DNA from 3 places in the Microbulbifer sp. SE14 genome. Region 2 is predicted to be linked to each of the others. Evidence: predicted binding sites of a transcription regulator. Region 2 holds the regulator's gene; each other region holds the start of a gene.
The links. The regulator PhoB, encoded in region 2, activates phosphate uptake and scavenging genes when phosphate is short. The targets are predictions, from matches to a motif close to TGTCATAAANNTGTAACA.
Positions count from the first base shown of each region.

Region 1: the regulator PhoB is predicted to act here: its motif matches at 7,678-7,695, upstream of AC6R19_RS16800 (porin).
Region 3: the regulator PhoB is predicted to act here: its motif matches at 2,609-2,626, upstream of AC6R19_RS15560 (substrate-binding domain-containing protein).

Region 1 covers NZ_JCBAJA010000025.1:67,776-78,160, forward strand. The annotation lists gene msbA (lipid A export permease/ATP-binding protein MsbA) at 1-1,743, opposite strand, end outside; gene AC6R19_RS16775 (ExbD/TolR family protein) at 1,924-2,343, opposite strand; gene AC6R19_RS16780 (MotA/TolQ/ExbB proton channel family protein) at 2,358-2,978, opposite strand; gene AC6R19_RS16785 (hypothetical protein) at 3,232-3,996, opposite strand; gene AC6R19_RS16790 (hypothetical protein) at 4,090-4,902, opposite strand; gene AC6R19_RS16795 (DNA internalization-related competence protein ComEC/Rec2) at 5,091-7,505, opposite strand; gene AC6R19_RS16800 (porin) at 7,823-8,767, shown strand; gene AC6R19_RS16805 (bifunctional 2-methylcitrate dehydratase/aconitate hydratase) at 8,961-10,385, opposite strand, start outside.
Region 2 covers NZ_JCBAJA010000016.1:84,380-94,764, forward strand. The annotation lists gene recG (ATP-dependent DNA helicase RecG) at 1-1,216, shown strand, start outside; gene AC6R19_RS12870 (hypothetical protein) at 1,533-2,222, shown strand; gene AC6R19_RS12875 (hypothetical protein) at 2,402-3,079, shown strand; gene AC6R19_RS12880 (dicarboxylate/amino acid:cation symporter) at 3,113-4,417, opposite strand; gene AC6R19_RS12885 (chorismate--pyruvate lyase family protein) at 4,570-5,190, shown strand; gene ubiA (4-hydroxybenzoate octaprenyltransferase) at 5,203-6,081, shown strand; gene phoB (phosphate regulon transcriptional regulator PhoB) at 6,186-6,890, shown strand; gene phoR (phosphate regulon sensor histidine kinase PhoR) at 7,123-8,418, shown strand; gene AC6R19_RS12905 (hypothetical protein) at 8,536-8,895, opposite strand; gene AC6R19_RS12910 (DUF938 domain-containing protein) at 8,897-9,499, opposite strand; gene yaaA (peroxide stress protein YaaA) at 9,499-10,275, opposite strand; gene AC6R19_RS12920 (DUF4265 domain-containing protein) at 10,313-10,385, opposite strand, start outside.
Region 3 covers NZ_JCBAJA010000022.1:66,910-77,294, reverse strand. The annotation lists gene AC6R19_RS15570 (aspartate aminotransferase type Ic) at 1-55, opposite strand, end outside; gene AC6R19_RS15565 (DUF6279 family lipoprotein) at 184-1,044, opposite strand; gene AC6R19_RS15560 (substrate-binding domain-containing protein) at 1,116-2,423, opposite strand; gene AC6R19_RS15555 (PstS family phosphate ABC transporter substrate-binding protein) at 2,718-3,974, opposite strand; gene nagK (N-acetylglucosamine kinase) at 4,416-5,357, shown strand; gene nagB-II (glucosamine-6-phosphate deaminase NagB-II) at 5,420-6,418, shown strand; gene nagA (N-acetylglucosamine-6-phosphate deacetylase) at 6,443-7,567, shown strand; gene AC6R19_RS15535 (sugar MFS transporter) at 7,618-8,934, shown strand; gene AC6R19_RS15530 (LacI family DNA-binding transcriptional regulator) at 9,126-10,172, opposite strand.

The DNA.
Region 1 (10,385 bases), on a different contig from region 2:
GCCCTGCTCCATCACCAGGATGCGGTCCGCATTCTCGATGGTGCTGAGGCGGTGGGCTACGACAAAGGTAGTCCGGTTTTTCATGACCTCCGCCAGGGCCAACTGGATGGCGCGCTCGGATTCGTTGTCCAGGGCCGAAGTGGCCTCGTCGAGAATCAGGATGGGGGCATCCTTCAGCAGGGCGCGGGCAATGGCCAGGCGCTGGCGCTGGCCGCCGGAGAGCATCTGCGCATTGTCGCCCAGCACCGTCTGCACTCCCTGGGGCAGGTCGTCGACAAACTCGCTGGCGTGGGCCAGTTCCACCGCGCGCCGCACCTGTTCCGGGGTGGCGTTCTCCAGTTCGCCGTAGGCGATATTGCGATAAACGGTATCGTTAAACAGCACGATATTTTGCGACACCATGCTGATTTGCTGGCGCAGGTCGGCGAGCGGAACATCCGCGATATCCACGCCATCCAACAGTATGCGGCCGCTGGTCGGCTGGTAGAAACGCGCCAGCAGGCTGACCAGGGTGCTCTTGCCGGAGCCGGAGGCGCCCACCAGCGCCACCGTCTGCCCCGGCTCCACCACGAAACTGATATCCGTCAGCACCGCCGGCGCCGACTCGTCGTATTTGAAACCCAGGTTGTCGAAGGTCACGGCGCCGCGCACCGGCTGCGGCAGCTTCGCCTCGCCACCCTGCGGCTCTGCAGGCGAATCGATGACTTCGAAAATACTCTCCGCCGCGGCTATGCCCTTCTGGATATCGGCGAACACCTCCGACAGGCTGCGCACCGGTTTGGCCAGGGAGGCGGCGGCGCCGATATAGGCGGCGAAGACACCGGCGGTCATCGCCTCCACCATGCCCGGTGCCAGTGCCAGCCAGACGATGGTGGCGGTGGAGAGACCGACGAGTATCTGGATCACCGACACACTGGCATTGTTCGCCACCACCAGCTTCATAAACTGCTGGCGATTGTTGTCGCTGGCGGACTCGAAACGCGAATTTTCGTAGGTCTGGCCGCCGTACATGCGCACCACCTGGTAACCGTTGATCGCCTCCTGGGTCACGTGGGTCACGTCGCCCATGGTGTTCTGGATGCGGTGGCTCAGCTTGCGGAAACGCTTGCCGACGCTGCGCACGATAATTGCGATCAGCGGTGCGAACAGGAAGAAGGTCAGGGTGAGCTTCCAGTTCACCAGCAACAGGTAGACGAGCAGGCCGATGGTGGTAAAGGACTCGCGGATCAACACCTTCACCGCCTTGGTGATGGAGTTGGTCACCTGCTCCACGTTGTAGGACACCTTGGAAATCAGGTAGGCGCCGGTGTAGCGATCGAAATAGGCGCTGGGCAACTGGCCGATCTTTTCGAACAGCTCGGTGCGCAGCAGATGGATCACCGCCCGCGCCACGTAGGCGAGACCGTAGCTGCCGATAAAGTTGCCGCAGGCACGCAGGAAGATAATCAGCAGCATCGCCAGCGGTATCAGCCAGCGCGCCGTCTCCTGGGGCATGACGCCGCCGGGGAACCAGGCCGCGACATACTTGGCGAGAAAGCCGCGGCTCTCCTGGATGCCGGCCCCAACGGTATCGAGCAGCAGCTCGGTCACCGCGATCAGGGTGACGTTCATGGTGGAAAACAGCAGGAAGCCCAGCACTGCCAGGGCGAAGATCGGCCAGTGCGGCAGGGCGTAGGTGAGCAGGCGGCGGTAGGTTTTCGCCCCGCGTTGCGGTTTGCTCGGGGGCGTGTTGACTCTATCCATACAGACTTTTGGCTGGGCTCGCCCTGTAAAAGCGAACTTGCTCGCGGCTGTTCATCTACGGAGCGTAGGGTGGATAAGCGTCAAGCGAGTCCACGCCGGGCGCATCCACCGACCGTCGCAGGCGGATGCGCTTAGCGCTTATCCACCCTACAGGAGTAAGGACGCAAAGGTCCGCGAGCGTTAATTTTCTTCCGGTTGCCGCGTGGTGATGCTGAGGTTCACGAAGCCCAGCTGTCCGGCGGCATCCATGGCCCGCACCACGGCCTGGTGTTGGGCGGTGGCGTCGGCGGTGATTACGAGGGGGCGATTGTACTCGCCCGCGGAAACTTCCGACAGCGCCGATTTCAGGGTAGCCAGTTTTTTGTTGATCAGGGCGCGGCCGTCCACCGAGTAGGAGCCGTCCGCATTGATCAGCACCTCCACGGCGCGGGGTTGCTCCTGGGCCTGGGGACCCGCCGCTTCCGGCAGGTTCAGCTTCAGGTGGCTCTCCTTGGTGAAGGTGGTGGACACCATAAAGAAGATCAGCAGCAGGAAGACCACGTCGATCAGCGGTGTCAGGTTGACCCCGTCCTGCTCCTTGTCCTGGCGGCGAAATTGCATCTTGCGCTCTCCGCTCAGGCCGCTTCGATACGGCGGTCGCTGTGCAGTGCATCCACAAGCTTCACCGCCTCCTGCTCCATGGCGACGACGATGCTGTCCAGCCGGCGCTGGAAGTAGCGGTGTGCCAGCAGTGCCGGAATCGCCACGGTCAGGCCGGCGGCGGTGGTGATCAGCGCCTGGCTGATGCCGCCCGCCAGCACACCGGCGTTGCCGGTGCCCTCCAGCATGATGGCAGTGAACACCTGGATCATGCCCAGCACCGTGCCCAGCAGGCCGATCAGCGGCGCCACCGCGGCGATGGTGCCCAGGGCGCCGAGGAAGCGCTCCAACTCGTGCACCACCTGGCTGGCGGTTTCTTCAATGCTGTCCTTCATTACGTCGCGGCCGTGGCGGGAATTGGAAAGGCCGGCAGCAAAGATGCGCCCCAGGGGAGAGGAATCGCGCAGCTCCGTGAGTTTTTCTGCATTGATTTGGTTGTTTTTCAGCCAGCCCCAGACTTCGCCGAGCAGGGTGCGCGGCGCAATGCGGCGCGGATTCAGGGTCCACAGGCGCTCGATACAGATGGCGATAACGGCGACGGAACAAAGCAGGATGGGCAGCATCAGCCAGCCGCCGGATTTTATTATCTCTAACACTTTTCTCAGGTCCCAAGACTGCGGATGGGGAAATTTGGATGGAGACTCTACCACAGCTGGTCGCGGCAGCTAAGACCGGGTGGGGCGTCTTTTTCCTCTATGTGATGCCCATAACACTAATTCGCCGGGAGCAAACTGGGACGCCGCAGGCGCCCGCAGGGTGAGCGGTTCGGCGTTCCGAGCCACGGACGGCCCGAATAAAAAGCCGCCGGCATTGCTGCCGGCGGCCTTTGCGTCGCGGGTGCGGACTCAGTTAGCGCGACGGGCGCTCGGGGCGTGCCGGCTTTTCCGGGCGCTCCACTTTTTCCGGACGCTCCAGTTTGACCGGGCGTTCGGGGCGGTCGATCTTCGCCACCTTCTCAACCTTGTCGGTCCTCTCCACCTTGCGCGCGTGTTCCGGTCGCCCGCCCGTGTCGGCCTTGGCGTTCTCCACCTTGTCCGGGCGGTTGGAGCGGATGCCGCTGATCACCTCGCCGAGGTTCACATCCATCTCCCGGGCGATCTGGCCCCAGCCCATGCCCTCGACCTGGCGCAGGTAGAGTACCTCGTTCAGGGACTCCTCCGGCGTCATGCCGGTCTCGCCTTCCAGCGCCTCGGCGGCGGAGGCCATGGCCAACTGCTCGGCCAGTGCCAGGGTGATGAACACATTGCCGTAGCCCATTCCGGCAGCCGCCTCGCCGGCTTCGCCCTCGACATCGTCGCCCCCGGTACCCTCACCGCCGTCGACAACATCCTCGGCCGCATCGCCTTCGGCGCCATCCTCGCTATCCTCCGGCGGCTGGTAACTGATCGAGCCGTCGCGCAGGCCCGCTACCGTGAGCTGGGATTGTTCTTCCCCGCCGAGGAAATCGCTGAAGAAGCCGGCGATCTTGCCGGAGGGTACCTCGGACACCGATTCCACGACTTCGGTGTCCGCCGGATCGGTTTCCGGCATGTCGTCATCGGCCCAGGCGAAAGTTCCCGCCAGCACCCCGGCCAACACTGCCGGCAGCACACGGGCCTTGAATGGTATTCTCATCGTTGTTTTCTCCTGTGCAATTAATTGGTCCGCCGGGGCGTCTGGACTTAACACGTATCCCCGCCGCAAAAGGATCCCGGCAGTTCAAAAAAATCAGTCGCCGGGGCGATAGCTCAGCTGAAATCCAAAACCCTGGTCCGGGCTGCCGTCCGCGAGGCCCAGATAGGCGTACACCATGCCGCTCCACTGGGCATTCAGCTTGTGATTGAAATAGCCGAACAGCTCCGTGGACGGATCGCTGCTGGCGGTGGTCGCCTGCTGGTAGTCCAGCGAGGCGCCCACACTGCTCTGTTCGTTGAGGCGGTAGCCGCTGCCCACGGAGGTGTACCAGACATCCCGGATCTCGGCTTCCGGCAGGTCGCCCTTGAACTTGCGCGCCACTGTGGCAAAGGGGGTGAAATCGCCGACCAGCGTAAAAACCTCGGCCTGCAGGGTGTAATCCGCCTCGCCGGTGCCCAGGCCCTTGCCCTCATCCGCGGTGGGCACCTTGTATTTGGCGGACAGGTCGAAGAACCAGCGCTCCGCCACCGGCTCCAGGCTGTAGGTGCCGGTGAGCCACAGGTCGCCGATACCCGATTCGCTCACTGTGCCTGTCTCCGTGTCGCCGCCATTACCATTGCCGCGGCCATTGCCGCGCCCCACGATCACCCCGCCATCGCCACCGGGAACCACCCCGCCCGGACCCTCGACCTGGGTCCACGGCAACGAGGCCTTGAAGGTCCAGTTGTCTGACGGCGAGTAGCTGACGGTAAAGGGGCTGCTGACGATTTCGGTTTCGGAGGTGTCGCCGTAGTCGCCACTGCTGATATCGGTCCCCAGAGTGTATTTCCACTCCGACGCAGACGCGTGGCTGGCGACGCCAGTCGCCACTGACATCATCACGCAGCAAAGCATTTTCTTATTCATGCAAAAACCCGGTACTTCTAATTCAATGACTTCCGGACACTAGCACAGGCCCGGGAGTACATTGCGACCCGCCTCGCAATTATCAGTTCCGGAAAATGCCACTTTCGCAGAAATTGAAGGGCTGCCCAGTTTTACCGTGTCCTGCCGCAAAGTCCGGCACCGCGCACATCTCGCTGAAGAATAAGCAATTATTCATTGCGGGATGCGCGATACCAGAAGCGCCTGCCGTCGCGGGCCAGCGAAACCCGCAGCTCCTTTGCGCCGGACCACGCAAAGGTGACGGCACCGCTAGCCGCGGTATTCCAGGTGCGGGCGCCGGTATCGCGATAGCGCGCCACCACCTCTGGGTGCGGGTGGCCGAAGTGGTGGCGGAAACCGGCGCTGAAGATCACATTCGCCGGTTGCGCCCAGCGAATTAACGCCGCCGAGGAGGAACTGCGGGAACCGTGATGAGGCGCTATCAACAGGTCCACCGGCGCCAGGCCCGGATAATTCAAGGCGAGCTGCTGCTCAACCCGGCTGGAGATATCCCCGGCCAGCAGGATACGCACGCCGCGCCACTCGACCAGGGCCACGCAGCTGTGGTCGTTTTCCTCCCCGGAGACCTCCCCGTCTTCGGGCCAGAGCCACAGCAGGGCGAGATCACCCAGCGTTTCTCTCTCTCCCGCCTGGCACAATTCCGCACCCGGCCCACTTTCGTTGCGGAATCGTTGGGTCAACCGGCCCGGCGCAATCAGGTGCTCCAGGGGCAGCGACTCAGCCAGCCCGGCAAAGCCGCCGGCGTGATCCCGGTCGCCGTGGCTGACCACCACAGTATCCAGCGCCGGTATCCCCTCCCCGAGCAGATAGGGGGCGATTATCTGGCTGCCGGCGCTCCACCCCGATCCGGAAAGAGGCCCGGTGTCATACAGCAGGCGCTGCTGCGGTGTGCGCAGCACCACCGCCAGGCCCTGCCCAACGTCCAGCACCGTCACCCGCAGGCCCTCCCCCTCATTTGTCTGCGGCAGGAAGGGCAGCAGCGGCGGCAACAGGAACAGCCAGCCCAGCCGCCGCCCGGGCAGTCCCGGGGGTAGCAACAGCAGCAGCGCGCCAAGGGCGGCCAGTACCAGCAGCGGGAATGCCGACGGCGGCCCCAGGGTCTGCCAGGATGGCAGGAGATTCCGGCCTGCTTCGAGGAAATGCATCAGCAGATCCAGCTGCCAGGCGGCGAAGTCGATGCACCAACCGCCGGCTGCCGTACCCATCATCAGGGCACCGAGCATCAGCGCCGGCAGCACCAGGAATCCCAGCCAGGGAATGGCTATTAGATTGAGCAGCACGCCGCCGGGGCTGAAGCCGGAGAAGAACGCCAGCGACGGCAGCAACAGCGCCACGGCCACCAGCCACTGGCTGCGCAACAGCCCCATTCCGCCGTCGAGCAGCCGCCGCCCCGACTGCGGCCGATCCTCGCTCCGATCAGACAGGTGCAGGCGGCCGCTGAAACCCAGCAGCAGCGCACCCACAGCCATAAAGGACAGCCAGAAACCGGCGCCGTAGAACGCCAGCGGCTGCAGTGTCAGCACCAGGGCCAGCGCCAAGCTGTAGGCGAAACCGGCACCGATGCGGCGCCGCCACTGCCACGCGAGCAGCAGCACCCAGATCATCACCAGCGCCCGCCGCGCGGACAGGGGCGCGCCGGCCAGCAGTGTGTAAGCGAGAGAGCCCGCGAGGGCAAAGATCAGGGCCACTGCCCGGGGTGTGGCCCCGGTGAACAGGCCAATCACCCGCCCCAACAGACTGCCCAGCAGCAGAAAGAAGCCGGCTACCATACCCACATGCAGGCCGGAGATCGCCAGCAGGTGGGCGGTACCGGTCTCCCGCAACAACTGGCGATCGCCGTCGCTCAAACCGCTCCTGTCACCCAACAACAGAGCGCTCAGCAACTCCCCCCTGCTCTCCGCCTCCCCCACCAACCGGTCCCGCAGCCAGTGGCGCAGCGCCGGCAGGCCCGGCTCCTCACCAAGGAGTTGCGGCGGGTGATTCCGGGGCCGCACATAGCCGGTGGCGTAGACACCGCGCCGCAACAGCCAGCCTTCATAATCGAAGCCGTGAGGGTTGACGCTGCCGCGCGGGCGCTTCAGGCGCAGCGGCAGCAGCCAGCGGCTGCCGGCGCGCAGCTGTCCTTGCAGTTTTTCATCGACGCGGTACGAGGTGAGATCCAGCAGCTGCCCCCGCAGGGATGGCGACGTATCCCCATCCAGCGACTGAAGTACCCGGGCGGAAAAACGCAAGCTGGTGGCTTCCCCGGCGTCGCCGAAGGAGAACTCGGACGTGCGGACCTGCGGCAGGGACACCACCTCCAGTTCCAGCAGGAAATCGCCGCCGTGGGCGCTGAACGGCAGGCGCTGCTCCAATGCCCGGTGGTTGTGCCACAGGCTCCAGCCGGCACCGGCCAATACAGCGAAAAGAAAAGGCAGCAGCCGCGCCCGCGCCGGCAACAGCAGGGCGCCCCCGAGGAGCAGCACACCGAGCCAGGCCAGTGCGGTATAGGCGGGAAGTCGCGGCAGACTGCCGACGGCGACGATCGTCAGGGCATAGACCCACAACAATGCGGCCGGGGACAATCCCCTCTCGTTACCTGTACCGGCCGCCGACTCCATAGGCTCCCTGCCCCACTCCCTGTGTAGGAAAGACGTTTTGCCAGATTTGCCGCCGCGGCGCAAAGTTGTGCAATTGGTACAAGGAACAGCCAGCCGGCCCCTCAAACTGTCGTTCCTGTATAAAATGGCACCACGCGGTCATAAAATTTTAAGAAAAATGCCATCTTTAACATGTTTGTAATATTCGGGTCGCAGAATCCGCACCAACTCGAGGCAGGACCGGGATTCGGACAATAAACGGCCCTCCTCAGCCCAAAACCATAAACTGTGCGAGACGACCCATGAAAAAGACCGCTATCTCCCTGGCCATCGCCGCCATGGTGCCCGCGTTTGCCAGCGCCCAGGAATCCGAACTCCTCGATATCTACGGCAAGGCCAACGTGGACTTCCAGTCTTCCGATGAGGGCGAAGGTTCCATCACCGATATCAAGAGCAACGCCTCCCGCCTGGGCGTGAAGGGCGAACTGCCCCTCGACAATGGCCTCAAGGGTATCTACAAGATGGAATACCAGGTGGATATCGACGGCGACGCGGAGGAAACCTTCGAACAGCGCAACATCTACGCCGGCCTGGAAGGCGGTTTCGGCCAGGTGATCGGCGGCAAGTTCGATACCCCGCTGAAAGTCGCCCAGAAGAAGGTCGACCTGTTCAACGACCTGGAAGGCGATATCAAGAGCGTCATCACCAAGAGTGACAACCGCGAGTCCAACAACCTGCAGTACACCACCCCGTCCTTCGGCGGCTTCAAGGTCTCCGCGGCCTACATCAGCAACCGCGACGAAGTGATCGGCATCGACGAGTTGGGCGAGGACATCACCCGCGACAACGGCACCTCCGTGTCCCTGGCCTACGACAACAACGGCATCTACCTGGCCTACGCCTACGATATGGACGTGGAGGCCAACGACTGGGATGTGCAGCGCGTCGTGGCCCAGTACAACATTGGCCCGGTACAGGTCGGCGCCCTCTTCGAGGAGCAGGAAAAGGCCGACGGCAGCACCCAGGACGGCTGGCTGGCCTCCATCGCCTACAAGATCGACCGCTGGACCGCGAAGGCCCAGTACGGCCAGTCCGATATCGTCGTGGCCGACGGGGAAACCTACAGCCTGGGCCTGGACTACAAACTGTCCAGCGCGGCCAAGGTGTTCGGGTTCTACACCGATGAAACCGCGGCGGACGATTACGATCGCAGCTATTTCGGTATTGGTACCGAGCTCAAGTTCTAAACCGGGTTTTGAGCGACACGAAAAAGGCGGCCCATGGCCGCCTTTTTCATTTGGGCGAACACAAGGTTCGCCCCTACAGATCGGCTGAGTGGCTGAAATCCACTGCGGCGCTTGCGGAGCGCAGAGGGCACTGGACCTCCTGGAACCACTGCAATATTTCCGTAGGGGCGAACCTTGTGTTCGCCCGCCTAAGTCAGATAACGAACAGATCCATAAACTCGTGCACCGGCGTCTGCTCCAGCTTTTCACGGTCCTTGCACAACGCAAAGATACGCTCACAGCATCCGGGCGGGAAGCGCGTCGCCAGGTTGGCCTGGAATTTTGTCTCTAGCAACGGAATCCCCTCTTTCCTGCGCCGCCGGTGCCCTATCGGATACTCGACCTCGACCTTTTCCGTCGAAGATCCATCCTTGAAAAACACCTGCACCGCATTGGCAATGGAGCGCTTGTCCGGATCCAGGTACTCCCGTGAATAGCGCCTGTCCTCGACCACCTCCATTTTCCCGCGCAGTTCATCTATCTCCGGATGCGCCTCGTGGAAACTGTCCTCGTAATGCTCCGCCACCAGGTCGCCAAACAGCAGCGGCACCGCGGTCATGTACTGCAAACAGTGATCCCGGTCCGCGGCATTGGCCAGCGGCCCCTCCTTGGAGATGATGCGGATGGCGGACTCGTGGGTGGTGATCACCACCCGGTCGATTTCATCGATGCGGTCCCTTACCTGGGGGTGCAGAATCACCGCCGCCTCGCAGGCGGTCTGGCTGTGGAATTCCGCCGGGAAGGAAATCTTGAACAGTATGTTTTCCATCACATAGCTGCCATAGGGCCGCTGGAACTTGAACTGCCTATCCTCTTCCGCCTTTAATTTCAGGTCCGCATTGGTCACACTGAAACACACATCGTAAAAGCCCCACTGCTTCGCCGTCAGCACGCCGGGAATGCCCATCTCCCCGCGCATGGCAATATCCGCGAGGCGCACCCCGCGGGAGGTCGCATCTCCCGCAGCCCAGGACTTGCGCGAGCCGGCGTTGGGCGCGTGGCGATAGGTGCGCAGCGCACTGCCGTCCACCCAGGCCTGGGACAGCGCGGCCATCATCTGCTCCCGATCGGCGCCCTTCAGCTTCGCCGCCACTGCCGTAGAGGCCACGCGCACCAGCAGCACATGGTCCAGGCCGACGCGGTTGAAACTGTTCTCCAGCGCCAGCACGCCCTGTATCTCGTGGGCGCGGATCATCCCGTCCAGCACATCGCGCATCACCAGCGGCGCCCTGCCCCACGCGATATTTTTCTGCGACAGGTAATCCGCCACCGCCAGGATGGCGCCGAGATTGTCGGACGGGTGGCCCCACTCCGCCGCCAGCCAAGTGTCGTTGTAATCCAGCCAGCGCACGATACAACCGATATCCCAGGCCGCCTTGACCGGGTCGAGGCGCAGCTGGGTGCCGGGCACCCGCGCGCCGTTGGGCACCACAGTACCCTCGACGATGGGCCCCAGGTGTTTGCTGCACTCCGGGAAACGCAGTGCCAACAGGCCGCAGCCGAGGGTGTCCATCAGGCAGTTGCGCGCCGTATCCCAGGCCTCGTCGGAGTCTATGCGGTAATCGAGGACATAGTCGGC
Region 2 (10,385 bases):
GCGGCTGCTGCAGGGGGATGTGGGCGCCGGCAAGACGCTGGTGGCGGCCATGGCGGCCCTGAAGGCCATAGGCGCCGGCGCCCAGGTGGCGGTGATGGCCCCCACCGAGATTCTCGCCGAACAGCACAGGCGCAATTTCAGCGGCTGGCTGGAGCCGCTGAGTATCGGCGTCGCCCAGCTGACCGGCAGTCTCAGGGCCGCCGAGCGCCGCGCCCAACTGGCGGCGATAGCCAGCGGCGAGGCGCAACTGATAGTGGGCACTCACGCACTCTTCCAGCCTGAAGTGGTATTCCACAACCTGGCCCTGGTGATTATCGACGAGCAGCACCGCTTCGGCGTGCGCCAGCGCCTGGAGCTGCGCGAGAAGGGCGCCGCCAGCGGTCTGTCAGGCCGCTTGCAGCCGCACCAGCTGATCATGACCGCGACGCCGATTCCGCGCACCCTGGCCATGTCCGCCTTCGCCGACCTGGACTGCTCGGTGATCGACGAACTGCCCCCGGGGCGCCAGCCGATCAACACGGTGGCCATCTCCAACGAGCGCCGCGACCAGGTGGTGGAACGGGTGGCGGCATCCGTGGCCGAGGGCCGCCAGGCCTACTGGGTCTGCACCCTGATCGAAGAGTCCGAGAGCCTGCAGGCCCAGGCCGCCGAGGTCACCGCCAGCGAGCTGGCCGAGGCCCTGGACGGCGTGCGCGTGGCGCTGGTGCACGGGCGGCTGAAGCCGGAGCAGAAGGAGCGGGTCATGGACGCCTTCAAGGCCGGGGAGGTGGACCTGCTGGTGGCCACCACGGTGATCGAGGTGGGCGTGGACGTACCCAACGCCAGCCTGATGATTATCGAGAACCCGGAGCGCCTGGGCCTGGCGCAGCTGCACCAGCTGCGCGGCCGCGTCGGCCGCGGCTCCATCGCCAGCCACTGCGTGCTGCTGTACGGCACGCCCCTATCCCAGAACGGCCGCGCGCGCCTGCAAGCGCTGAGGCAGCACAGCGACGGCTTTGCCATCGCCGAGGAGGACCTGCGCCTGCGCGGTCCCGGCGAGATACTCGGCACCCGCCAGACCGGCGAGATACAGCACCGCATCGCCGACCTGCAGCGGGACGCGCAGCTGCTGCCCCAGGTACAGCGGATCGCCGCCTCCCCGAAACTGACCGACGACCAGCGCCGCCAGCTGATCCGGCGCTGGCTGCAGAACAAGCCGCGCTTCGCCGAGGCCTGACCTGCTGCCAGGGCTTCGAGCGGCCCTGCCACTGGTGGCCATTTGGCCAAAAAACCTCATCGGTAAACATTTGCCAAATGGCCTCCAGTGACAGGCCCTCACACCGTGCAGCCAGCTATCGCATCAACGCCTTTCACCGCCGACCCGCAGGTCCCGACTCAAAACCACCCCCCCTTCCAGTCACCAAAACTTTTGCGCTGTACCCGCTCCAATGGCAGCCTGATATCATCGACCCGATAAAAATAAAAACGCCAGTACTCAAACTCACGTTTCGAGTAAAACAGCGATAACGATGAGAGATCTCAGGGAGAGCCTCGTGCAATACCGATTACTGCGCAGACTGCTCATTGCCGGTTTTCTGTTCTTTTCCGCGGACAGCGCCGTTTATGCCCAGGGTGGCTTCCTCGGCTTTGGCGGCAACGAAAAAAATCCCAGCCTGACCCTGGCGCCGGCGGAAATCGCCGTGGATGTGCCCACGCCGGTACAGGGCAACGACTTGGCCCTGTTGCTGGCCCAGGCGGGCAGCGGCAACAGCCTCAGCGCGCTCAAGGAGGAGGCGGCGCGCAAGTTCAATTCCCGACTGCAACGGGAATGGCACGACCGCCTGCAGGAATTCTTTGTCGACGAGGAAGTGCCACTGGTGCAGCGGGATGGCTTCCTGACCCTGCACAGCTTTCTCGATATCTCCGTCAGCAAACAGCTCACCGACCTGAAATCCTCCGGCAGCTTCGAGATGGAGCGGGGCACACTGGAGCTGTCCGGCGACTTCCACTACCAGCTGAAGAACACCGCCGGCACAATCCTGCAGGGCCAGCGCTTAGATATCGCCGACCTGCGCGTGCGGGAAAAGTACCGGGTGAAGACCCCCCGCGACGGCGGCGAGGCCGAGGACAGCACCGATGCCGCGATAGAGCGGGCGCTGGCGGAAATGGTGCAGCGGCTGCTGGATCGCGTCGAGGACCAGCTGGAGGCGGACCGGCTGCGCGAAATGGCGGCCCCGGAATAGGGCGACAGGAAAGCCCCCGACCTTTCAATACAGAGAGTCACAGAAGCGTAAAAATGGCGCCAAAATCATCAAATATTTTGCTCTCTCTCCAGGGTAGTGGCAGCCTTAGGCTGCCTTAGAAGGCATTGCGGAGCGAAATCGATTCGCCCGGTATAAAAATAAAACTCAGGGAGAGTCCGATGATGAGATTGACTGCCCGCGCACTGGCGCTGGCCGGCCTGCTGAACTTTTCTTTCTCCGCCGCCGCCCAGGACGGTTTCCCGGGATTGGCCGATGGCCAGAGCCCCAGCCTCACTATTGCCCCCGCCGAGATCCACCTCGACGTGCCCATGCCGGTCAACAGCGCCAACCTGGCACTGCTGCTGGCCCAGGCAGGCGAAGGCGGCAGCCTGAGTTCGATGAAGGATGCCGCGCTGCGCAAGTACCAGCAGCACCTGCACGATGAACTCTACTCCCGGTTGCGGGCGTTTTTCGTCGAGGAGGAAGTGCCACTGGTGGAAAGAGAGGGCCTGCTGTCCCTGCACAGCGCGCTGGACCTGACCGTAATCAAGCACCTCAGCGACCTGCAGACCGGGGACGATTACGACCTGGAGCGGGGCACGGTGGAACTGTCCGGCAGCTTCCGCTACCAGCTGAAGAGCTTTGCCGAGCGCCCGCTGCGCGAACAGAGACTGGATATCGCCAAATTCAGGATCCGGGAAAAATACCGGGTCATGTCGCCGAAAAATGGCGGCGCGACCGAGGACAGTACCGAGGAGGCCATCAAGCTGGCGCTGTCGCAGATGGTGGAGGAGATTGTCGAGGAAATTGAGGACGACCTGGAGGCCGACGAACTGCGGGATCTGCTGTCCGGTTGAGCCGGGGCGCAAAGCGCCCCCTGTAGTTGCCCGCTACTGGGGGCTCACCGCACCGCCGCCGTCGGCGACGCTGTTGTAATTGCGGTCGTTGAATGTCTCCTCAGACAGGGCACCCTCGCTCCTGGCGACGATGGTGCTCACTACTGCATCGCCGGTGATGTTGACCGCGGTGCGCACCATATCCAGCAGCCGGTCCACCCCCATCACAATGGCGATGCCCTCCAGCGGCAGGCCCACCTGCTGCAGCACCATCGCCAGCATGATCAGGCCCACCCCGGGCACGCCGGCGGTGCCGACGGAGGCCAGGGTCGCGGTCAGTATCACGGTCAGGTAACCCGCCAGGCCTATCTCTATGCCATACATCTGCGCAATAAAGGCCGTGGCCACCCCTTGCATGATCGCGGTGCCGTCCATATTGATGGTGGCCCCCAGGGGAATGGTGAAGGCCGCCACCTTGTTGTCCACGCCCAAGCGCTTTTCCACCGTGGACAGGGTCACCGGCAGGGTGGCCGCGGAGGAGGCGGTGCTGAAGGCGAACACCTGCGCCGGGCGCATCTTCTTGAACAACTCCACCGGATTGAGACCGGACAGCAGCTTCAGCAGCAGCGAGTAGACGCCGAAGGCGTGCAGCAGCAAGGTGCCCAGCACCACCAGGAAGTACACGCCCAGGTCCAGGATGAATTCCACACCCAGTTCCGCAAAGGTCTTGGCCAGCAGCGCGAAGACGCCGTAGGGAGCGAAGACCATCAGCACACCCACCATGCGCAGGATGACTTCGTTGAGGTCATTGAAGAAACTGGCAACGCGCCGGCCCGGCTCGCCGCAGCGGGAAATCGCATAGCCCATCAACAGCGCAAACACGATGATCTGCAGCATATTCCCCTGGGCCATCGCGGCCACCGGGTTGGTGGGAAATATGTTCACCAGCACATCGGACAGGGGCGGCGACTCCTTCGGCTCGAAGGCACCACCGGGAGCCACGTCCACACCCACACCCGGCTGGATGATCAGCGCCATGCACAGGGCCAGGGTGATGGCAGCGGCGGTGGTGAACAGGTACAGAACCAGTGTCTTGCCGGCCAGCGGGCCCATGCGGTGCCCTTCGGACAGGGCGCAGGCGCCGCACACCAGCGACACCAGCACCAGCGGCACCACCATCAATTTGAGCGAGGCGATAAAGATGCGGCCGGCGATATCGAACAGCCCCCCGGTCAGGTAGCTGTTGATGGCACCGGTGACGCCGCTGCCGAGCAGCTGGCTGGTATTGAGGAAGTTGAACAGTACACCGACGACAATGCCGGCCAGCATTGCGATCAGGATTCTGGTGGTGAGACCCATGGACAGACTCTCTTCGGTTTCGTTGTTATAAAGCAGCCGAGCACTATATCAAATGATGAGTGCGGAATGCGGAATGCGGAATGAGCAACCCCCAATTCCGCATTCCGCATTCCGCATTTACAATGCCCCTTTGCAAAATCGCGGAGTTGCAGTTGTACCAATCTCCCTTTGAATCGCCTTTCGAGCCGAATGGCGACTGGCTGGCCCAGCCACTGGAATCCCTGCACCGGCAGCCGCCGCCGGCGCTGCTGCCCTGGCTGCTGCACCCCGGCTCGCTGACCGCGGCGCTGAAGCAACTGTCCGGTGGCGACTTTCGCGTACAGGTGCTGAGCCAGCGCTGGCAGCAGCCGCGGCTGGAGGAGCGGCGCGCGCTGGACTTGCGCGACCGCAGCCGCGCACTGGTGCGGGAGGTGTTGCTGTACGGCTGCGGCCGGCCCTGGGTCTACGCCCGCAGCGTGCTGCCGGAGCGCTGCCTGCAGGGCAGGTCCCGCTATTTGCGCAGCCTCGACAGCCGCCCACTGGGGGAACTGCTGTTCAGCGAGCCGGATATCCGCCGCGGACCTATAGTGCTGAACCAGCAGAGCCGCAATCCGCGCTGCCAGCTGGGCCAACTGGCCGGGGAGGGCGACAGCGCCTGGGGGCGCCGCTCCACTTTCTGGCTGCGGGACAAGCCGCTGCTGGTGGCCGAGACCTTCCTCAGTGCTTTCCGCCCCGCGCAGGGGCCGCAGGTGAAAACTGCAGCCGCCGAGACAGAACAAGCAGAGAGAATATAAAGAGAGTTTGCCGTGATCAGCCAACAACTATCCCAGCGCTGGCCCGCCGCACTGCCCTACTGGCAGCTGGCGCGCCTGGACAGACCCATAGGTTCGCTGTTGCTGCTGTGGCCCACCTGGTCCGCCCTGTGGCTGGCCGCCGGCGGCTGGCCGGGTCTGCACCTGTTTGCGGTCTTCACCCTCGGCGTACTGCTGATGCGCGCCGCCGGCTGCGCCGTCAACGACTACGCCGACCGCCATATCGACGGCCATGTGAAGCGCACCGCAGCGCGCCCGCTGGCCGTTGGCAGTGTCACGCCGCGCGGCGCCCTGGCGCTCTTCGCGGGGCTCAGCCTGGTCGCCTTTGCGCTGGTGCTGACCACCAACAGACTGACGGTACTGCTGTCGCTGCCGGCGGTGGCGCTGGCCTTCTGCTATCCGTTCGCCAAGCGCTACACCCACCTGCCACAGGTGGTGCTGGGGGCCGCCTTCAGCATGGGCATCCCGATGGCCTTCGCCGCCACCGGTGAGGTGCCGCCCCTGGCCTGGCTGCTGTACACGGCCAATCTGCTGTGGACCGTCGCCTACGACACCTTCTACGCGATGGTGGACCGGGACGACGACCTCAGGATAGGGGTCAAGTCCACCGCCGTGCTGTTCGGCGAGCTGGACAGGGCCATGACCGGCGCCCTGCAGCTGATGGTGCTGTTTGCGCTGCTGCTGGTGGGCCAGCGTTTCGAGTTGGGCACTGCCTTCCATGCCGGCCTTGCCGCCGCCGCAGCCCTGTTTGCATACCAGCAGTGGCTGGTGCGGGATAGGGAAAGAGATGCCTGCTTTCGCGCCTTCCTGAGTAACAATTGGGTCGGTGCGGCGATATTTTCGGGAATTTTCTTCCACTTCCTGCTCGTTTAGCGCACCATGCTGGGGATCGCTTTACACCCGTCATATATTTGTAACGAAAATGCCGTTAAATCCTCGGCCATAAACAGAAAGAATCTGGCGGATATGGCAGGCAGATGCAAAGCAAGACGATCCTGATAGTCGACGACGAGGCCCCGGTGCGCGATATGCTGCGGGTGGCGCTGGAGATGGCGGACTACCGCGTTATCGAAGCGGAGAACGCCCAGGAGGCCCACGCCCTGGTCATCGACGAGAAGCCCGACCTGATACTGCTGGACTGGATGCTGCCGGACGTATCCGGCGTGGAACTGGCCCGCCGTCTGAAGCGCGATGAATTGACCTCGGCCCTGCCGATCATCATGCTCACCGCCAAGGGCGAGGAGGACCACAAGATCAAGGGCCTGGAGACGGGCGCCGACGACTATATCACCAAGCCCTTCTCTCCGCGGGAACTGGTCGCGCGCCTGAAGGCCGTGTTGCGCCGCGCCGGCCCCGCCGCGCCGGAGGAGCCGCTGACCGCCGGTGGCCTGGTGCTGGACCCCCTCAGCCACCGGGTCACAATCAACGGCCAGGCGGTAGATATGGGGCCGACCGAGTTCCGACTGCTGACCTTCTTCCTCTCCCATCAGGAGCGCGCCTATACCCGCACCCAACTCCTGGACCACGTCTGGGGCGGCAATGTCTATGTGGAGGAGCGCACCGTGGACGTGCATATCCGCCGCCTGCGCAAGGCGCTGGCCGTGGACGGCCACGACCGCTATATCCAGACGGTGCGCGGCACCGGCTACCGCTTTTCTGTGCAGACCGCGGAAAAAGTGTAAGATTTCGCGCAAATTCGCACTTGTCCACAAACTGAACACACTAAGCTAGGCCGCGAGTGCCGACAGGTGAAAGACTCCGATCGGCCCTGCTGCCGGTGGCCGCCCGACAAAAAACCTCATCGGTAAATATTTGCCGGGCGGCCACCGGCAGCAGGGCCTTGCATCGTGCCAACTCGGAGGCTTCGGCAGCTTAACTTAGTGCTATTCATCTACAAACTAGAACGGCACCTCTATGCTGGATCGCAGTATCGGCGAGTTCTCGCGCTTCCTGGTGATCGCCCTCGGCTGCACCATCTTCGGCTTCGCCAGCGGGCACTGGCTGCTGTCCCTGGCCGTCGCCCTGGCGGTCTACCTGGGCTGGGTACTCTGGCAGCAGAGCCGCTTCAACCGCTGGCTGGCCAACGGCCGCCGCGGCCCCGCCCCCACCGCCTTTGGCATCTGGGGCGAAATCTCCGACGACTTCTATCGCCTGCAGCGCCGCCACCGGCGCGAGAAGCAGAAGCTGCACGCGATGCTGCGCCGCGTGCAGGACAGCACCAGCGCGCTGCGCGAGGGCATAGTGGCGCTTGAGGACGACGGCAACCTGGCCTGGTGGAACCCCGCTGCCGGTGAACTACTGGGGCTGCAGCCCGGCGACGCCGGCCAGCCGCTGGTCAATTTCGTGCGCGATCCCGGTTTCGTCAGCTATATGCACCGCCGGGACGCGCGCGGGCCCCTGACTCTGCCGGCCCCGGGTAACGACGCGCGCATCCTGCAGCTGGAGGTGACCCGCTACGGCCAGGACGAGGCTCTGGTGATCGTCCGCGACATCACCCGCCTGCACAACCTGGAGCAGATGCGCCGCGACTTCGTCGCCAATGTGTCCCACGAACTGCGCACGCCGCTGACGGTGATCGCCGGCTACCTGGAGACCTTGGAGGGCAGCGGCCAGGCGCCGCAGAGCTGGCGGCGGCCGCTGGCGCAGATGGGCGAGCAGACCGCGCGCATGACGACCCTGGTGAACGACCTGCTGCTGCTCGCGCGCCTGGAGACTTCGGAGCGGGACAGCGGCCGCGAGCGGGTGCCGGTAAGTGAGCTGATGGAGCGGGTGGCGCGGGAGGCCCGCAGCTTCAGCGGCGGGCGCCACGAGATCAGTGTCGACTGCGAACAGGACGCGACCATCACCGGCGATGCCACCGAGCTGCACAGCGCCTTCGCCAACCTGGTGCTGAACGCGGTAAAATACAGCCCCGCCGGCGGGCCCGTGCAACTGCGCTGGTGGGTGGATGGGAAAGGGGGGCATTTCTCGGTCAGGGACAGCGGTATCGGCATAGACCCCATCCATATCCCGCGCCTGACGGAGCGCTTCTACCGCGTCGACGCCGGCCGCTCCCGCGACAGCGGCGGCACCGGACTGGGCCTCGCCATCGTCAAGCACGTGCTGTTGCGCCACAGCGCCGAGATGAGCGTCGACAGCACGCCGGGGCGTGGCAGCACCTTTACCCTGCACTTCCCGACGCGGAAGCTGGGATCGGTGACCGCCGCCTGAAGGTTCCCGAGACCCGGGAACCCAATGTAGGAGCGGCCGATGGCCGCGATCGATCTTTCAGCCCCCTCTGGAATCCAATCGCGGCCAACGGCCGCTCCTACTGTTTACGGCGGAGTGTTACTGCAACTCCTCCAGCACCACTTCCTCACCGTCTTTCGTATAGGTGACCTTTTCCCCCTCCCCCACCGCATTGCACTGGCGGCGCAGGGTCAGGTGGTGCAGCTGCAGGTCGCCGTCGCGCAGCAGCAGGTGCTCGTGGCCCTCGTCGTCCACCGGCAGGGCATCGACGCTCACGAGGGCATCGCGCAGGGCCCGCAGCCGCGGCATGTCGCGGTAGCGATCCAGATCGTTGGAGAGGCGTTTCTTCATGCGCTCGCTCTCGTGCAACGCGGCGGCCGTCTCGCGGTACTTGGCAAAGAAAAATACCGCCGCTATGGCAAAGGCGATGACGACAGTCGTTTCAAACCACTCGGGCATTTCAGCTCCCCTTTTCTGTTTTGCGCCAGACCAGCAGCTGGTTGTTGGCCGGCAGGTAATTCAGTTCCTCGCGCGCCAGGCCGGCGGCGAGTGCCAGTTCGTCCAACCACTCCAGGTCGCGGATGCCGCTTGCGGGATCGCGCCCCTTCAGCCACAGGTCGAAGTCCGCATTGGTCGGGCCTATGTATTCGCCGCCGATTTTCACCGGTCCGTAGACTAGCAACAGCCCACCCGGCTGCAAAACCCGGGGCAACCTGTCAAAGAACTGCCGCACCGAGTCCGCAGACATGATGTGCAGGGTGTTAGCGGTAAAAATAGTGTCGACGCCGATCCGCGGCCAGTCGCCGTTCACGTCCAGTTCCAGCGGCTGCGGCAGGTTGTCCGCCGGCTCCGCCTCGAGCCACGCGCGGATACCCGGCAGGTTTTCCGCGCGGTCGGAGGTCTGCCAGGTCAAGTGCGGCAGCCTGGGCGCGAAGTAGACCGCGTGCTGGCCGGTGCCGCTGCCGATTTCCAGCACCTGGCGGCTGTCCGTCAGCAGGCGGCGCAGCTGCTCCAGTATCGGTTCGCGGTTGTGCGCGCAGGACGGCGCGTCAGGAAGCTCCATCACTGCGCCTCGTCGCGGGTAAAGACCCAGTCGGTGCCCCTGGACATCTCGGCATTGAATACATAGCCGGCCACGTCGAAGCCTTTCAGTGCTTCGGCCTTCTTCACCCGATTGTCGATGGCCCAGCGGCTCATCATGCCGCGGGCCTTCTTGGCGAAGAAGCTGATCATCTTGTACTGGCCGTTCTTCAGGTCCTTGAAGTGCGGGGTGATGATGTCCGCATCCAGCACGTCGGGCCGCACCGACTTGAAGTACTCGTTGGAGGCCAGGTTGACCAGCTCCCTGCTCTTGAGGCTGCGCAGCTGCTCATTCAGCGCTTTGGTGATTCTGTCGCCCCAGAAGTCGTACAGGTTTTTGCCGCGGCTATTTTCGAATTTGGTGCCCATTTCCAACCGGTAGGGCTGCATCAGGTCCAGCGGTCGCAGCAGGCCGTAGAGGCCGGACAGCATGCGCAGGTGCTTCTGCGCGTAATTGAAATCCCGCTTGCCCATGGTCTCCGCCTCGAGACCCGTGTAGACGTCGCCCTTGAAGGCGAGCAGGGCGGGGCGGGCGTTCTTCCCGGTAAAGGGGCGCTTCCACTGCTGGAAACGGTCGTAGTTCAGCGCGCCCAGCTTGTCGGAGATCTTCATCAGGCTGGAGATCTGCTGCGGGCTCAGCTCCCGCAACTCCTTGATCAGCGCCGCGGATTCCTTCAGGAAGTCCGGCTGGGTGGTTTCGAGGGATGGAATATCGCTCTCGTAGTCGAGGGTCTTGGCCGGGGAGATAACGATTAACATCGGATTCCTTAGTTGAAATAGCTACTCGGACTTGAACTTATTCCGGCTTAAGGATGTCCTGCCACCAGTTCAGTGGCGTCTGGCCGTCCTGGGGGTCGTAGACATTGCCG
Region 3 (10,385 bases), on a different contig from region 2:
TCAGTTCTTTTTCCCATTCCTGTAGCTGTTCGCGTGTGGCGGAATCGATACGCACGGGCTTCCCTCTGTATGGTCAATGGAAGCGGCGAGCTTAGCAGGTGGGGGGGAGTTTGCACCAGTGGCGGTAGGGTGTGCCGCGCGCACCAATCCCGACTGGCGGTGCGCACGGCGCACCCCACATGGTTACTGGTTGGCCAGGGTGCGGAAGTCCCGCGCGTATTCGCGCAGTGTCCCGGTCAGGTGGAGGCGTTGTGCCTCGGTGGTGCTGGCGAGTATCTGTTCGCCCAGTTCGCGCGCCTGGCGGTGGCGCTGCTCCTGCATCTGGCGGTAGTCCTCCGGCCAGAGTTGCTCCGGGTTCAGCATCAGGTCGCGCATCTTGGCTAAATAGCCGTCCGGCTTGCGGCGCAGCAGGTCGATGAACTGCGCCTGCCAGACCTGCCGCTGCTGGTCGCGCAGCAGCGGGTTGTATTCCACCTGTGCCACCCAGGCGGCGATCAGCTGTTCCTGCTCGTCGCTCAGGGAGCCGAGCCAGCGCTCGCTCTGCTTGCGTATCTGTTTGTTGCGGCGGCGCTGGATCTTCTCCGGCGACTTCTGCCACTTCTCCAGGGATTTCTCGCGCTTTTCATGCAGTTCCTGTTCCAGTTGGTCTATCTGTGCGCTGCTCAGGGTGGCGGCCAGCGGCAGCAGCAGGTCGTACAGCTGGGTGCTGGCCGTTTGCAGGAAGTCGCGTATCTGCGCCTCCACCGATTCCAGCTCCAGTTGCTGCAGCTGGTCCTTTTCCACCAGATTGGCGAGCTGTTCCAGGTAGTCGGCGTAGCGGGGCAATTGGGTCTGGCGATGCCAGGCGTGGAAGCTGTCGAGGGCGGCCACCAACTGGGCTTTCTGTTCGCCGTTGAAGTCGACATAGTCGTCTATCTGCCAGCGTATCCAGCGATCCAACTGGCCGTAGGCGAGCTGGATACTGGAGCAGCTGCCCAGTAACAGCAGTGTCGAGACCAGCGCCGCCGCGCCCAGCATCCCTCTCAGTGATTCCGCCGTTGCCATCCGCTTGTCCCAGTGAAATCCACCCGACAAAGTGTCGGGCCAATTTTCACTATAGACAAGCGCCTGGCCCGCTAGTTTATCCACACCTCGACGCGGCTGTTCTTGACCGGCGCCTGCTCGCGGTCGGCGGTCAGGGGGGCGAAGGCGCCCAGGGCGAGGACTCTGCTGTCGCCCAACTGGTGGTCCCGCAACAGGGCGCCCTGGACCTTGAGGGCGCGGAAGCGCGAGATGATATCGGCGATATTGTTGTTGGACTTCTGGTCCGAAAAGCCCACCAGGGTCAGGTTGAGCTCCCGTTCCGACTCCTCCATAAAGGCCTCCAGGCGGCGCAGGTCCTTCAGTGCGCGGCTGTCCAGCTCGGAGCTGCCGTCGGCGAAGCGGAAAGAGATGCTGAGGCGCTCGCCGGTTTCCATCAGTTCCCGATAGGCCTCCGGGGCGTTGGGGTAGGGCGTCATTTTCAGCGCCACCGGTGTCAGGTTGATAAAGCCGATCCCGGCCACCAGTTTCTGCCCCTCCGGCGACTCGGCGAATTGCAGGAAGCTGTCCACATGGGGCTTGTATTGGCTGGGGTTCTTGTACAGATACAGGCGCCGGGTCAGGGGGAAGTCCTCGGTGGCGATGATGCCCTTGTTCGGCACGATCGCAGCCAGATCCCCCACTTTCAACGCGACCTTTTTTATGCCTTGGGTGTGCGCAAAGGGCAGATAACCGATGGCGCCCGGATCGCTCAGCACTATCTGACGGGTCTCGGCGTTGCCGGAGACTTCGTAGACGCCCGGCTCGGCTGGGCGGCTTCCGCCGAACACATCTTCGTCGAAAGTGGTGCGGGTTCCCGATTCAATATCCCTGTGCAGCGGGTGGATAGGGAGGTCGGGGCCGCCAAGTTCCTGCCAGTTGCGGATTTTGCGCTCGTATATCTGGCGCACCTGGGCCATGGTCAGATTTGCGACCGGGTTGCTCGGGTTTACGCCGATTGTGAGTGTGTCGAGGCCGACGACATGCTCGGCTTCCGCACCGGCCAGGTTGCCGAAGCGCTCCAGCATTACCACTTCCTTCTGTTTGATCCGGCGCGAGGCCATGCCAATATCGGCGCTGCCCTCATTCAGCGCCTTGAAGCTGGTGCTGGAACCCAACGCGAGTATGGGCACTTCGACTCGGCGTCCGTCCAACTGGGCGCTGATCCAGTGGCGCACCCCCTCACTGCGCTGTTCTATGTCCGTTGCGTTCAGGCTCTGCAGATAGCCTTTCACCAGCAGTGGTGCCAGTTCGGCGCCGACGGTATTGGATCCGGTCAGGCGGAAGAGTGTTTTGGTTTCCGCCGCCTGGGCCGCTAAGGACAGCAGTTGACAGCACAGGAGCGCGATAACAAGAGCGCGCATGGACAGGACCCCCATCTGGATATTCTCTCGCTTGCAATTTTTGTTCGGGAATTTCGGGAACGAGACTGCCGTTGTCTTTGTTGGAATTCCGCGGGCGCTTGCGGCCCGCCGATAGCGTCTTCGTGCTGTGCGGAAGGCGTGTCAGATACCGCAGCCTTCCGGGCGGGGGCTTTATCGCAGAATAATGTGACAAAAATATTTCAGTGACGTGTTAACCCGTGCGCACTTTTTTTGTGATCACACCCAAGGGGGATTGGCTGGCGAACACCTTGGCAGGCGCTCGCCAGATAGCGGTTACAGCAGCCAGACTTCGACGCGGGAGTTGCGCTGTTCCGAGGTCTTCTCGTCGAGGGTCAGGGGCGCGCTGGCGCCCAGGGCGAGGGTCTGGTCAGCTGCAATATTGGCGCTGCGAAGGTGGCGATTGACGATTACGGTGCGAAAGCGGGAGATGGTTTCGGCCATGGAGTCGCGCCGCTGCCGGTCGCTGAATCCCACCAGGGCAATTTTCCGCCCGCGGTTTTCCTCCTGCTGCAGGAAATCCGCCAGGCGGGCCACATCCTGCTGGGCGCGCGCGTCGAGTTCGCTGCCGCCGCTGTCGAAGCGGAAGGCGATGCTGATTCTCTGGCCCTTCTCCGCCAGTTCGCGGTAGGGCGCCGGCATGTCGGTCCGCGGGACAGTGTCCAGCGGGCGCGGGGTCAGGCTGACCAGGCCGTTGGCGTCGACCAGGACCTGGCCGGCGTCACTCAACACAAACTCCACGAAGGCCTGCAGGTGGAGGTTCTGCTCGTCCCGCCGCGCGTAAAGATGAAGGCGCTGGGTCAGCGGGTAGTCCTCGCTGGCGATCAGCGCCTGGGTGGGCGCGAGGAGGGTGCCGGCGGCGCGCACCACCAGGCTGCTGAACTGGCCGGCGCGTTGCACCGGCACCAGCGCCAGGGCCAGGGGGTTCTGCTTCAGTATCAGCGCCAGGCTGGCTTCGTCCCGGTGGTCGTCGACCGCAGGAGCCAGGGTCCGCAGCAGGGCATTGGGCAGCCGGTCACTGGCCACCAGGGCGATGGGGGCATCGGCACCGCCCAGGTCCCGCCAGTTGCCGCTGCCGGAGCGCAATAGTTTCCGCAGGCGGCCCTCGTCTATGCTGCCGACCGGGTTGTCCGGATGCACCGCCAGCGCCACCGCCTGCAAGCCCACCACCTGTTCCAGTGTGTTGTCGCCCCCCGCCCGTTGCAGTTTCTGGCGCTGGGCTTCGCTGGCGCGGCCGGCGGTCAATGCCAGGTCGAGATTGCCCTCCGCCAGCTGGCCGAGGGCGCTGTCGCCGGGCGGGCTGGCGATGGCGAACTGCAGCCTGCCGCCGTCGATCTGTGTGGACAGGTGCACTTCGCCGCCGCGCCTGATCTCCCTGATAATGCCGCCGCTGCGGGACAGCAGGTAGCCGCGCGCCAGTTCGACAGCCAGGGTTTTATCGCCGCCGCTGCTGTCGCCGATTCTGATGGGGATGTTGGCCTGGGCACTGGCGGCCGCCAGCAGGAGGATGGCGCAGAGGGTGCGCTTGAACATGGGAATTTCCTTATGGTGGTTTCTGGTCCAGTGCCCGGCACGATGGGGCATCGCCCGCCGGTGTGATTCGGAGCAGCAGAAGTATATGAAGGGGGGCAAGATTCGCCGTCGGCGAGGCGCCTTACTTCTCCCGCGGCGAGAGAAAGGGAGAACAGTTCACATCAGCGCCAAGTGGGGGACGCCAGTGGGCGGGAGTGGGGGGAGGCTATATACTTCGGTGTCGCCCGAAGGGAAATTGTACGGCTTTGCGCAATAAACCTGCCGAGTATTCCCGTCGATCGGCATTTTTTACAAAAATGAGATGACAACGCTGTCATTTCTCGTGTAGTATTTTTCCTATATTGGTACTGGCGCCTGTGTGCGCCGGTCGGCTCCCGGGGGAATTCATTGGGAAGCCCGGTAAAGACACATAACAATACAAAATCTTAGAGGCCGGTACAGATGGTTGCTTTGAGAGACAGGGACATACTTTTTATTGGTATCGACGGCGGTGGCAGCAAATGCCGGGCCTCTGTAGTGGATGCCGGCAACCGCGTCCTCGGTACCGGTGTCGCCGGTCCCGCCAACCCGCTGCACGGCTACGCCCAGACCATCGACTCCATAGTGCGCTCCGCCGCACTGGCGCTGGCCGACGCCAAGCTGCCCCCGGAGACCCTGGGCGAGCTGGTGGCCGGTGCAGGCCTGGCCGGCGTGAACATGCCGCGCCTCTACAACGAAATGGCCTCCTGGGCCCACCCCTTCAAGAAACTCTATCTCACCACCGACCAGCACTCCGCCTGCCTGGGCGCCCACCGTGGCGGCGACGGGGCCGTGATCATTGCCGGCACCGGCTCCTGCGGCTACGCCTGGGTCAACGGCCAGAGCAAGCTGATCGGCGGCCACGGCTTTCCCCACGGCGACAAGGGCAGCGGTGCCTGGATGGGCATGGAGGCGGTCAAGTACCTGCTGATGGCGCTCGACGGCCTGGCCGGGGACTCGAAGCTGAAAGGCGAACTGCTGAAGGCACTGGATGCCCGTGACGCCAATGAGGTGTTCGAGAAGATCGGCGGCAAGTCCTCCAGCCACTATGCGCGCCTGGCGGTGCCGGTGATCGAGTGCGCCGAGGCCGGCGATCCGGTGGCGGTGGCCATAGTGCGCGACGGTGCGGCCTATATCAGCGACCTGGCGGACAAGCTGCTTGAGCTGAAGCCGCCGCGCCTGTCGATGATCGGCGGCCTGGCGCCGCGCCTGCGCCCCTGGCTGGCGCCCCACGTGGTGGAGCGCCTGGCGGAACCGCTGGATGCGCCGGAGATCGGCTGCGTCTACTTCGCCCAGCAGTCGCTGGCGCAGGAGGCCAATGATGTCGAACCGAGCGAAGCCGATTCAAAAGCCCTGTACGGATAACGGAACCAGAGATTGACATGACTGCAGCAACACCCGCTGAGGCAACACAGGTAAATAGCGGTATGGCCACCACAGTAATGGAATCCGAGGCCCGCGAGGCGCCCGCGCGCATCGCCGAGCAATTGCGGAACAACGCCGACACCATGGCCCAGTTGGGCGAGCGCCTGCGCCGCGAGCCCCCCCGGTTCGTGATGATCGTCGGTCGCGGCTCCTCCGACCACGCCGGCGTCTTCGCCAAATACCTGATCGAAATCGAAACGGGCACGCCCACCTTCGCCGCGGCGCCGTCTGTCTCCAGCGTCTACGGGCGCAAGCTCAAATTGGAGGGCGCGCTGGTGCTGGTGATCTCCCAGTCCGGCCGCAGCCCGGACATCCTCGCCCAGGCGAAGATGGCCAAAGAGGCGGGTGCCTATACGGTGGCGCTGGTCAACGACGAGAGCGCGCCGATCAAGGATATCGTCGACCTGATGGTGCCCCTGAAGGCGGGGCCGGAAAAGGCGGTCGCCGCCACCAAGAGCTACCTCGCCACCCTGTCCGCAGTGCTGCAGCTGGTGGCCAACTGGACCGAAGACAAAGAGCTGCTCGGCGCGGTCAATGCGCTGCCGCAGACCCTGACCGAGGCGCTGGATTCCCAGATCCAGCTGCGCCCGGAAGACCTGGCCAGCGTGAAGAACCTGGTGGTGCTCGGCCGCGGTCCCGGCTACGGCATCACCCGGGAGCTGGCGCTGAAACTGAAGGAGGTCTGCAATATCCACGCGGAGTCCTTCTCCAGCGCGGAATTCCTGCACGGCCCGGTGACTCTCGTCGAGCAGAAGCTCACCGTGGTCAATGTGCCCATCGAGGATGAGTCCTACAAGGCCCACAGCGAGCAGATCGCCGACATCATCCGCCGCGGCGGCACCCTGGTGAACCTGCATGTGCCGAGCAAGGGCGTGCACCCGCGGGTGGCGCCGCTGGCGCTGCTGCAGCGTTTCTATATCGATGTCGCCCATGTGGCGGTCAGCCGCGGCATCAACCCGGACGAGCCGGCCGGCCTGAAGAAAGTCACCCAGACGGTTTGAGCAGCGAAGTTGGAGTCTGTAGTGGTGCACACACTGATAGCGGAACGGCTCTTCGACGGCGAACAGATCCGCCGCGATGTCCCGCTGGCCATCGGCGACGACGGTCGTATCCGGTCCCTCGGCGGCGAGGCGCCGGCGGACGCCGAGCGGCTTGCGGGGTTGCTGGCCCCGGGCCTGGTGGATGTGCAGGTCAACGGCGGCGGCGGTGTCCTGTTCAACAACGACCCCAGCGTAAACGCGCTGGGTAGGATGAGCGCTGCCCACGCGCGCTTCGGCACCACCGGCTTCGTGCCGACCCTGATCACCGACGAGCTGGACGTGATGCAGCGGGCCGCGGATGCGGTCAGCGCCGCGTTGCGCGAGGGCGTGCCCGGCGTAATTGGCGTGCACTTCGAGGGGCCGCACCTGAGTGCGCCCAAGAAGGGCACCCACGAGGAGAGGTTTATTCGCCCGCTCAGCGACGAGGAACTGGCGATCTACGCCCGCGACGACCTGGGCATCAAGCTGGTCACCCTGGCGCCGGAGAATGTACCGACGCAGGATATCCGCAAGCTGGTTTCCCTGGGCGTGAAGGTGTGCCTCGGCCACTCCAATGCCGACGGCGCCACCGCTGCGGCGGCGCTGGCGGCCGGTGCGACCGGCTTTACCCATCTGTACAACGCCATGTCGCCGCTGCAGTCCCGCGAGCCGGGCATGGTGGGTACCGCGCTGATCAGCGACGGCGCCTGGTGCGGACTCATCGCCGACGGCCACCATGTCTGCGCCGAGTCGATGCTGCTGGCCCTGAAGGCCAAGCCCCGCGGCAAGGTCATGCTGGTGACCGATGCCATGTCCCTGGTGGGCAGCGGCGAGACCAGCTTCCCGCTGTTCGACCGGGTGGTGACGAAAGTGGGCGACAGGCTCACATCCACCACCGGCGAACTGGCCGGCTCGCACCTGGATATGATCGGCGCCGTGCGCAATATCCGCGACTGGTGTGGGGTGGAACTGGAGGAGGCGCTGCGCATGGGGGGGCTCTACCCGGCGCAGTTCCTGGGCTCCGATGCCGGCCGGATAGCTGCCGGCGCGCCCGCGGACCTGATTTTGCTGGACGGGAATTTACAGGTGCAGAAAACCTGGATAGGCGGCAGGGAAGTCTTTTCAAAGTAAGTTTGAAGTTAGTTTCGAAAAAACCACGATAACGATAAAAAGGTGCTCCTATGGAAACCGCAATAGCAACCCGGGGTGAGTCGAAAAGCAGCCTGCTGCCGATGGCGATTATCGGCATGCTGTTCTTTATCTTCGGCTTTGTGACCTGGCTGAATGGCTCCCTGATTCCGTTCCTGAAAATTCTCTGTGACCTGAACGACTTTCAGGCACTGTTCGTGACCTTCGCCTTCTATATCGCCTACACGGTGATGGCGCTGCCGATGTCCTTTATCCTGCGGCGCACCGGCTACCGCGACGGCATGGCCATAGGCCTGGGAATCATGGGGGGGGCGGCACTGGTCTTTATTCCCGCCGCGCAGACCGGCAGCTACCCGGTTTTCCTGCTGGCCCTGTTCGGCCTCGGCGCCGGCCTGACGATCCTGCAGACCGCCTCCAACCCCTACGTGGTCAAGGTAGGACCGCCAGAGAGTGCGGCCACCCGTATCGCGGTGATGGGCATTATCAACAAGGGAGCCGGCGTGCTGGCACCGATGGTCTTTACCGCGCTGGTTCTGTCCGGTCTCTCCGACTTCAACTCCGAGACCATCGCCAAACTGGGTGAGGCTGGGCGCGCGGCCAGGCTTGAAGAGGTTTCCAATCGCCTGGTGATGCCGTACATCTACATGGCGGCGCTGCTGTTCCTGTTGGTGGGCCTGGTGAAATTCTCCGGCCTGCCGGAAATCGAGGAGGAGGGCGGTGCCGACAGCGAGAGCAAATCCGGTGTCTGGCAATTCCCTCAGGTGGTGCTGGGCGCGCTGGCGCTGTTCACCTACGTGGGAGTGGAAGTGATCGCCGGCGATACCATCGGCCTCTACGGCGAGGGCCTGGGTGTGAGCAACTTCGCCTCGCTGACCTCCTACACCATGGTGTTTATGGTGGTCGGCTACCTGATCGGCGTCACCTGTATCCCGCGCTTTATCTCCCAGCAGCAGGCGCTGCTGGGCTCCGCCATCGCCGGTTCCCTGTGTGTGCTGGGGGTGGTCTTCAGCTCTGCGGAGAGTACCGCGATTGCGGGCGTACTCTGGGGCTGGTCGGGTATCCCGGTGGTGCCGGATACGGTGACCTTCGTCGCCCTGATGGGCCTGGCCCACGCCCTGGTGTGGCCGGCGGTCTGGCCGCTGGCACTGGACGGCCTCGGCAAGTTCACTGCCCAGGGCTCCGCGCTACTGATCATGGGCATCGCCGGCGGTGCGATTATTCCGCTGGTATTCGGTCAGGTCGGCGAAATGGCGGAGAGCACCCGCACGGGCTACTGGGTCGCGCTGCCCTGCTATTTGTACATCCTCTTCTACGCCCTCAAGGGACACAAGCTGCGCAGCTGGAAGTAACGCTTTAATTTGTAACCTGTCTGTTTTTTTCTCTTTGGTTCTCGTCATCTTTGCCCTCTTCGTGAGGGCGTTTTTTTTAATGCGGAATGATGAGTGCGGAATACGCGATCTAGCGTCGTACACGTCCGAGTGAATCCGGGCCGCATCTACGCTTGATAAAAGGCGGGGTTCGGGCTGCTCCTGTTCCGCATTCATTTCGGCGCGGGCCCACTCGAGTCCCGCACCACCAGCTCCGGCGTAAACTCCCTCTTGATCCCCGCCTCCTTGCTGGCCGTGCCGCTCTCCGTTGCGCCCTTGCTGCGCGCCTTGCTCAGCACCAGGGCGGCGGCGCACTTGGCGATTTCATTGTTGGGCTGGTGGGCGGTGGTCAGTTTGGGCCAGGTCTGGCGGGAGAAGGGACTGTCCTCGAAGCCGACGATGGAGAGCTGTTCGGGAATCTCGATATGCATCAGGCGCGCGGCGAAGAGAGCGCCCGCGGCCATTTCGTCGTTGCTGGCAAAGATGGCCGTGGGCGGGTTGGCGGACTGCAGCAGTTTCTTGGCGCCCTCCACGCCGGAATCAAAGGAGTACTCGCCTTTTAATATCAGGTCTTCCTCGATCGGCAGGCCGGCGTCCTGCATCGCGCGGCGGTAGCCGTCCAGGCGGGCGTGGGTGGAGACGTGCTCCTCGCCGCCGCAGAGGAAGCCGATGCGCTTGTGATCCAGCTGTAGCAGGTGTCGGGTGAGGTCGTAAGCGGCCGCGCTGTCGTCCACCTGGATGCAGTTTTCCTCATCCTCCTCGGCCGCCGCGGCGGAGACGATACGCACATAGTCCACGTTCAGGGACTTGACGGTATCTATTACCGCCTGGGTCTCGGAAAAGGGCGGGGTCAGTACCAGGCCGGCAATTCTCGAGTGCTCCACCAGGTTTTTCAGTTCGTCGTGCACCGCCTCCGACTTGGAATTGCTCGGGTGGATCAGCAGCTCATAGCCGCGCGCCTTGCAGGCTTCGAGTATGCCGTTCTGCATATCGATCACATAGTAGGCGTTGGGGTTGTCGTAGATAAAGGCGATGGTGTAAGAGCGGGTGCCGGCCAGGTTGCGCGCGGCGAGGTTGGGCTGGTAGTTCAGTGCCGCGACCGCCTCCATCACCTTCTTCCTGGTTGCCGGGCGCACCGAGGGTTCGTTGTTGATGACGCGGGAAACGGTCTTGATGGAGACGCCGGCCTGGGCGGCGACATCGTTGATGGTGACTTTCATCTAGGGCGTTGTCCTTATTGTGGAGGCCCCTGCCTGTATCGTGAGCAGAGGTGAATGCCGTTTCTGGGGCTTCGCAGTGCCGACCAGCCTGGGGTCTTGAGGCCAAAGGCGACATTTTATCAGCAAATGCCCGCCTTTTTCCCTTGCGCCAAATGGACGCACTCCTGCATGGGCAGTCAGGCCTGATCCTGAAACTCTACTACAATAATAAAT